DNA from 3 places in the Thermaerobacillus caldiproteolyticus genome. Region 2 is predicted to be linked to each of the others. Evidence: a T-box and tRNA genes for the amino acid it is inferred to sense, from the RefSeq annotation. Region 2 holds a T-box; the other regions hold tRNA genes.
What was found. A T-box is a leader RNA that pairs with one kind of tRNA and senses whether it is charged. The one in region 2 lies ahead of pheS (phenylalanine--tRNA ligase subunit alpha), so its partner is inferred to be a tRNA-Phe.
Positions count from the first base shown of each region.

Region 1: it encodes a tRNA-Phe, which carries the amino acid that the T-box ahead of pheS (phenylalanine--tRNA ligase subunit alpha) is inferred to sense. The anticodon was not compared.
Region 3: it encodes a tRNA-Phe, which carries the amino acid that the T-box ahead of pheS (phenylalanine--tRNA ligase subunit alpha) is inferred to sense. The anticodon was not compared.

Region 1 is NZ_CP064060.1:3,684,302-3,686,527, forward strand. It holds rRNA gene ISX45_RS18535 (23S ribosomal RNA) at 1-459, shown strand, start outside; rRNA gene rrf (5S ribosomal RNA) at 588-704, shown strand; tRNA gene ISX45_RS18545 (tRNA-Asn) at 717-791, shown strand; tRNA gene ISX45_RS18550 (tRNA-Ser) at 796-884, shown strand; tRNA gene ISX45_RS18555 (tRNA-Glu) at 900-971, shown strand; tRNA gene ISX45_RS18560 (tRNA-Val) at 987-1,062, shown strand; tRNA gene ISX45_RS18565 (tRNA-Met) at 1,074-1,150, shown strand; tRNA gene ISX45_RS18570 (tRNA-Asp) at 1,159-1,234, shown strand; tRNA gene ISX45_RS18575 (tRNA-Phe) at 1,253-1,328, shown strand; tRNA gene ISX45_RS18580 (tRNA-Thr) at 1,377-1,449, shown strand; tRNA gene ISX45_RS18585 (tRNA-Tyr) at 1,465-1,549, shown strand; tRNA gene ISX45_RS18590 (tRNA-Trp) at 1,555-1,628, shown strand; tRNA gene ISX45_RS18595 (tRNA-His) at 1,644-1,719, shown strand; tRNA gene ISX45_RS18600 (tRNA-Gln) at 1,737-1,811, shown strand; tRNA gene ISX45_RS18605 (tRNA-Gly) at 1,815-1,886, shown strand; tRNA gene ISX45_RS18610 (tRNA-Cys) at 1,892-1,965, shown strand; tRNA gene ISX45_RS18615 (tRNA-Leu) at 1,981-2,066, shown strand; tRNA gene ISX45_RS18620 (tRNA-Leu) at 2,129-2,211, shown strand.
Region 2 is NZ_CP064060.1:2,364,192-2,366,417, forward strand. It holds gene pheS (phenylalanine--tRNA ligase subunit alpha) at 1-984, opposite strand, end outside; T-box leader at 1,027-1,263, opposite strand; gene ISX45_RS11830 (hypothetical protein) at 1,266-1,481, opposite strand; gene ISX45_RS11835 (TrmH family RNA methyltransferase) at 1,592-2,226, opposite strand, start outside.
Region 3 is NZ_CP064060.1:2,544,060-2,546,285, reverse strand. It holds tRNA gene ISX45_RS12820 (tRNA-Thr) at 1-14, shown strand, start outside; tRNA gene ISX45_RS12815 (tRNA-Lys) at 23-95, shown strand; tRNA gene ISX45_RS12810 (tRNA-Leu) at 101-185, shown strand; tRNA gene ISX45_RS12805 (tRNA-Gly) at 200-274, shown strand; tRNA gene ISX45_RS12800 (tRNA-Leu) at 281-366, shown strand; tRNA gene ISX45_RS12795 (tRNA-Arg) at 370-446, shown strand; tRNA gene ISX45_RS12790 (tRNA-Pro) at 457-530, shown strand; tRNA gene ISX45_RS12785 (tRNA-Ala) at 549-624, shown strand; tRNA gene ISX45_RS12780 (tRNA-Met) at 639-715, shown strand; tRNA gene ISX45_RS12775 (tRNA-Ile) at 727-803, shown strand; tRNA gene ISX45_RS12770 (tRNA-Ser) at 820-912, shown strand; tRNA gene ISX45_RS12765 (tRNA-Met) at 933-1,009, shown strand; tRNA gene ISX45_RS12760 (tRNA-Asp) at 1,018-1,093, shown strand; tRNA gene ISX45_RS12755 (tRNA-Phe) at 1,120-1,195, shown strand; tRNA gene ISX45_RS12750 (tRNA-Thr) at 1,253-1,328, shown strand; tRNA gene ISX45_RS12745 (tRNA-His) at 1,336-1,408, shown strand; tRNA gene ISX45_RS12740 (tRNA-Gly) at 1,427-1,497, shown strand; tRNA gene ISX45_RS12735 (tRNA-Ile) at 1,507-1,583, shown strand; tRNA gene ISX45_RS12730 (tRNA-Asn) at 1,686-1,760, shown strand; tRNA gene ISX45_RS12725 (tRNA-Ser) at 1,764-1,856, shown strand; tRNA gene ISX45_RS12720 (tRNA-Glu) at 1,880-1,951, shown strand.

The DNA of each region.
Region 1 (2,226 bases), 1.3 Mb from region 2:
CCGGGGATAACAGGCTTATCTCCCCCAAGAGTCCACATCGACGGGGAGGTTTGGCACCTCGATGTCGGCTCATCGCATCCTGGGGCTGTAGTCGGTCCCAAGGGTTGGGCTGTTCGCCCATTAAAGCGGTACGCGAGCTGGGTTCAGAACGTCGTGAGACAGTTCGGTCCCTATCCGTCGCGGGCGTAGGAAATTTGAGAGGAGCTGTCCTTAGTACGAGAGGACCGGGATGGACGCACCGCTGGTGTACCAGTTGTCCCGCCAGGGGCACCGCTGGGTAGCTATGTGCGGAAGGGATAAGCGCTGAAAGCATCTAAGCGTGAAGCCCCCCTCAAGATGAGATTTCCCATCGCGTCAAGCGAGTAAGATCCCTCGAAGATGACGAGGTTGATAGGTCCGAGGTGGAAGCGTGGCGACACGTGGAGCTGACGGATACTAATCGATCGAGGACTTAACCAAGAAAAAGGTGAAGCCGAGCGTTCGCTTCTTTGCATGGATATCGGTTATCTAGTTTTGAGAGAACAAAAAAAGTTCTTGACAGAACCGATAGGTTCGTTATAATCATACTTGTCCAATTCGATATCTTGCCTAGTGACAATGGCGGAGAGGTCACACCCGTTCCCATCCCGAACACGGAAGTTAAGCTCTCCAGCGCCGATGGTAGTTGGGGCCAGCGCCCCTGCGAGAGTAGGTCGTCGCTAGGCAGATCTAATCGTTCCGCAGTAGCTCAGTGGTAGAGCAATCGGCTGTTAACCGATTGGTCGCAGGTTCGAATCCTGCCTGCGGAGCCAACTTGGAGAGCTGTCCGAGTGGTCGAAGGAGCACGATTGGAAATCGTGTAGGCGTTTAACAGCGCCTCAAGGGTTCGAATCCCTTGCTCTCCGTCGCTATATTATAATGGCCCGTTGGTCAAGTGGTTAAGACACCGCCCTTTCACGGCGGTAACACGGGTTCGAATCCCGTACGGGTCACTTTCTTTGTTGTTTGGAGGATTAGCTCAGCTGGGAGAGCACTTGCCTTACAAGCAAGGGGTCGGCGGTTCGATCCCGTCATCCTCCACCATAAATTATCATCGCGGGGTGGAGCAGTCTGGTAGCTCGTCGGGCTCATAACCCGAAGGTCGCAGGTTCAAATCCTGCCCCCGCAACCAATAAAATTGGTCCCGTAGTGTAGTGGTTAACATGCCTGCCTGTCACGCAGGAGATCGCGGGTTCGAGTCCCGTCGGGACCGCCATATTCAATAATTAATAATGGCTCGGTAGCTCAGTCGGTAGAGCAAAGGACTGAAAATCCTTGTGTCGGCGGTTCGATTCCGTCCCGAGCCACCATTTTTATATAAAAGTAAAATTAAATTTTTTTATGATTCATAATGCTTTGCCGACTTAGCTCAATTGGTAGAGCAACTGAATCGTAATCAGTAGGTTGCGGGTTCAAGTCCTGCAGTCGGCATTATTAATAGCTAATGGAGGGGTAGCGAAGTGGCCAAACGCGGCGGACTGTAAATCCGCTCCCAGTGGGTTCGGCGGTTCGAATCCGTCCCCCTCCACCATGTTTAGGGGCATAGTTTAATGGTAGAACAGAGGTCTCCAAAACCTCCGGTGTGGGTTCGATTCCTACTGCCCCTGCCAAATGCAGATAAGATGGCGGCTATGGCGAAGTGGTTAACGCACCAGATTGTGGCTCTGGCATGCGTGGGTTCGATTCCCACTAGTCGCCCCATTTATATAAACATTCATTGGGGTATAGCCAAGCGGTAAGGCAACGGACTTTGACTCCGTGATGCGTTGGTTCGAATCCAGCTACCCCAGCCAATTGCGGAAGTAGTTCAGTGGTAGAACACCACCTTGCCAAGGTGGGGGTCGCGGGTTCGAGTCCCGTCTTCCGCTTAGATGGCGGCATAGCCAAGTGGTAAGGCAGAGGTCTGCAAAACCTTTACCCCCGGTTCGAATCCGGGTGCCGCCTCCATTGAAACAATATTTCGCCGGGGTGGCGGAATTGGCAGACGCACAGGACTTAAAATCCTGCGGTAGGTGACTACCGTGCCGGTTCGAGTCCGGCCCTCGGCACTGAAAAAGCTTGACTAATGTTACTATATCTACTATAATCTTCTTGTTGTTAATTTTAACATGCCGATGTGGCGGAACTGGCAGACGCGCACGACTCAAAATCGTGTTCCCTCTGGGAGTGTGGGTTCGACTCCCACCATCGGCACTGAAAATAGGGAAA
Region 2 (2,226 bases):
GCGAATGTCGTCAATGCCGTATTTCAACATGGCGATGCGCTCCGGTCCCATTCCAAACGCAAAGCCCGTGTATTTTTTCGAGTCAAAGCCTGCCATTTCAAGAACGTTAGGATGAACCATACCCGCACCTAAAATTTCAATCCAGCCTGTTCCTTTACATACATTACAGCCATGCCCGCCACAATTGAAACAAGAAACGTCTACCTCTACAGATGGCTCAGTGAATGGGAAAAAGCTTGGACGGAAGCGAATGTCACGGTCTTCCCCGAACATTTTGCGGGCAAACTCGCGAAGCGTTCCTTTTAAATCGCTCATGCGAATGTTTTCATCGACAACAAGCCCCTCAATTTGTGTAAATTGATGAGAGTGCGTCGCATCGTCGTTGTCGCGGCGATACACTTTTCCCGGACAAATAATTTTGACTGGACCGCGTCCTTGATGCTTTTCCATCGTGCGCGCTTGCACTGGTGACGTATGGGTACGAAGCAAAATTTCTTCGGTAATATAGAACGAATCTTGCATATCGCGCGCCGGATGGCCTTTTGGCAAGTTCAACGCTTCAAAATTGTAATAGTCTTTCTCGACTTCCGGTCCCTCGGCAATCGTATAGCCCATGCCGATAAATAAGTCTTCGATTTCTTCAATGACCCGTGTAAGCGGGTGATGATTCCCCAGTTTCACAGGACGTCCTGGAAGTGTTACGTCAATCGCCTCGGAAGCTAATTTTTTCTCAACTTCTTCTTGTTCTAATTTCGCTTGTTTTTCTTCTAATGCAGATTGGATTGCTTCGCGCACTTCATTCACTAGCGCTCCCATAATCGGACGCTCTTCCGGAGATAATTTTCCCATGCCACGAAGCACTTCCGTAATCGGCCCTTTTTTGCCAAGATAAGCGACTCGAACGTCATTAAGCGCTTTTAAATCGCTTGCTGCTATGATTTTCTCAAGCGCTTCTTGTTGAAGTTGTTGTAATCGTTCTTTCATGTGCTACTCCTCCTTTTTTCAAATAAAAAACTCGCCCCTCAAACAAGGGACGAGTGAAATCGCGGTACCACCCTTCTTAACAGCGCAAAAAAGCACTGTTCACTTCATTGGGATAACGGACGTTGCCGGAACACCTTTACATTCTACTGCTGTAGAATGGTCCAAGTGTCAACTCCAGAGGTGAATTCACTTGCTTCTACCATAAAAACGCTCCCAGTCTACGGCGTTTTCTCCCTGGATGGCGAGTGGCAAGCTACTCTTCTCTATCATCGTTGTTTTCCTTATTTCGCTATTTTTATATTATAGGCAAACAAAAGGAGCGTTGCAACCTCTATCTGTGCAAATAGTCTTATCTCATCGCCGCACTTCCACCATATCAGCTGTTCGATTAAACGAACCAAAAGCCGCTCTAGTATTTTATCTTGGCGAGATTGTCCTTCTTTGAGGCTGGCAACGTCCCACTTTAACACTGCAACATCTTCTTTTACTTGTTTCATGTATTCTTACAATTGAACAGTGTCTATCTTCATTGTTTCATATGCGTGTTTTGTACGTCGAAATGTTCAATAATCAGGCTTCATTTCATCCATACCGGTCGTTTTTTAGGCTATCCGCGCAAATAATAAAGCAAAATTCCCGTGGCAACGGCAACATTCAATGACTCGGATTTACCGTAAATCGGGATATATAAATTTTTCGTAGTCATCTGAAGCAGTTCTTTGTTGACACCGCTGCCTTCATTTCCGACAAGAAGGGCAAACGGCTCGTTCGGCTTCACTTGTTTATAATCTTCTCCGTTTTCTAACGCTGTACCGTAAATACGGACTTGCTGCTCTTTTAATGTATGTATCCACTCACGAAGGTTTCCGCGAATAATCGGAAGGTGGAACAGCGAGCCTTGTGTGGCGCGAATGACTTTCGGATTGTACAAGTCAACACAACCTTCTCCGAGAATAACGGCATCTATCCCTGCCGCATCGGCAGTACGAATCATTGTCCCGACATTTCCAGGGTCTTGCACCGCATCGATCAATAACACATTCGCCTTTCCCCAATCGATTTGTTCATATGTAAATTGTTTGCACACAGCAGCGATTCCTTGTGGCGTTTCTGTATCGCTAATTGTCTTCATAATTTCCTCTGTTACTATCGTAATCGGGAGGTTATCCACATCCCAATTTAGCGGAATTTCTTTTTTCTCCTCTAAAATGATTTCCACCATGTGAATACCGCTTTTTAACG
Region 3 (2,226 bases), 180 kb from region 2:
TGCAGCCGGCACCATCGAAAATGAGCCATTAGCTCAGCAGGTAGAGCATCTGACTTTTAATCAGAGGGTCGGAGGTTCGAGTCCTCCATGGCTCACTTTTGCGGGTGTGGCGGAATTGGCAGACGCACCAGACTTAGGATCTGGCGCCTCACGGCGTGGGGGTTCAAGTCCCTCCACCCGCACCATCCTCGCAAGACGTGCGGAAGTAGTTCAGTGGTAGAACACCACCTTGCCAAGGTGGGGGTCGCGGGTTCGAGTCCCGTCTTCCGCTCCATACATCGCCGGGGTGGCGGAATTGGCAGACGCACAGGACTTAAAATCCTGCGGTAGGTGACTACCGTGCCGGTTCGAGTCCGGCCCTCGGCATGTGCGCTCGTAGCTCAATTGGATAGAGCATCTGACTACGGATCAGAAGGTTAGGGGTTCGAATCCTCTCGAGCGCGCCATTTATCGGAGCGGGAAGTAGCTCAGCTTGGTAGAGCACATGGTTTGGGACCATGGGGTCGCAGGTTCGAATCCTGTCTTCCCGATCATTTGGATATAAAAAAGGGGCCTTAGCTCAGCTGGGAGAGCGCCTGCTTTGCACGCAGGAGGTCATCGGTTCGATCCCGATAGGCTCCACCATAATTTGTCCTTGTGGCGGCGTAGCTCAGCTGGCTAGAGCGTACGGTTCATACCCGTGAGGTCGGGGGTTCGATTCCCTCCGCCGCTACCATTAAAAGATTCGGACCTTTAGCTCAGCTGGTTAGAGCAGACGGCTCATAACCGTCCGGTCGTAGGTTCGAGTCCTACAAGGTCCACCATGTTAGTAAAATATATGGAGGAGTACCCAAGTCTGGCTGAAGGGGTCGGTCTTGAAAACCGAGAGGCGTCGAAAGGCGCGCGGGGGTTCGAATCCCTCCTCCTCCGCCATTCTACAATCCTTTGATTACCGCGGGGTGGAGCAGTCTGGTAGCTCGTCGGGCTCATAACCCGAAGGTCGCAGGTTCAAATCCTGTCCCCGCAACCAATGAAATTGGTCCCGTAGTGTAGTGGTTAACATGCCTGCCTGTCACGCAGGAGATCGCGGGTTCGAGTCCCGTCGGGACCGCCATATATCATATGTTAATGCTCAATAATGGCTCGGTAGCTCAGTCGGTAGAGCAAAGGACTGAAAATCCTTGTGTCGGCGGTTCGATTCCGTCCCGAGCCACCATTTTTATAGTCAATATTGATCGATTTAGTGAGTATATCCAAACTGGCTGCAAATTTTGCCGGCTTAGCTCAATTGGTAGAGCAACTGACTTGTAATCAGTAGGTTGCGGGTTCAAGTCCTGCAGCCGGCACCATTTGATGGCGGCTATGGCGAAGTGGTTAACGCACCAGATTGTGGCTCTGGCATGCGTGGGTTCGATTCCCACTAGTCGCCCTACTAAAACTATTCTATGCGGGTGTAGTTTAGTGGTAAAACCTCAGCCTTCCAAGCTGATGTCGTGGGTTCGATTCCCATCACCCGCTTTTCGAAACGGGCCTATAGCTCAGCTGGTTAGAGCGCACGCCTGATAAGCGTGAGGTCGGTGGTTCAAGTCCACTTAGGCCCACCATATTAAATCACTTTATCATATTCTCGTTAAATTGACTTATTGAGAGATGGACAACTGTGTAAAAAGCTTATTAAAGAATGAAGATCAATTTTTTATAAATATTCCGCAATAGCTCAGCGGTAGAGCAACCGGCTGTTAACCGGTAGGTCGTAGGTTCGAATCCTACTTGCGGAGCCATATGGAGAAGTACCCAAGTGGCTGAAGGGGACGGTTTGCTAAACCGTTAGGTCGCGTTTTTGCGGCGCGCGGGTTCAAATCCCGCCTTCTCCGCCATGCAGGCAGATTTTATATGTTCTGGCCCGTTGGTCAAGTGGTTAAGACACCGCCCTTTCACGGCGGTAACACGGGTTCGAATCCCGTACGGGTCATTTTAAAAAGCACCGTGATACATAATCACGGTGCTTTTTCTTTTTGCGGTATAGATGTAAGGCGAGATCTGAACTTCGAACTTCAGAGAAATCATATCAACTAGCTTTATGCAAAAGCATTCAAGACTTCCAAAGAGTAATATAGAGTGAAGAGCTATACAAACTTCAAGATCCGATAAAATTAAACATCATGAAGGAGGCCGGGAATCATCTTGATTGTCACTGTTTCGTTGATTACTTGGAGAGAGGCGGTGAACTCTACAAGAGGCGCTGAT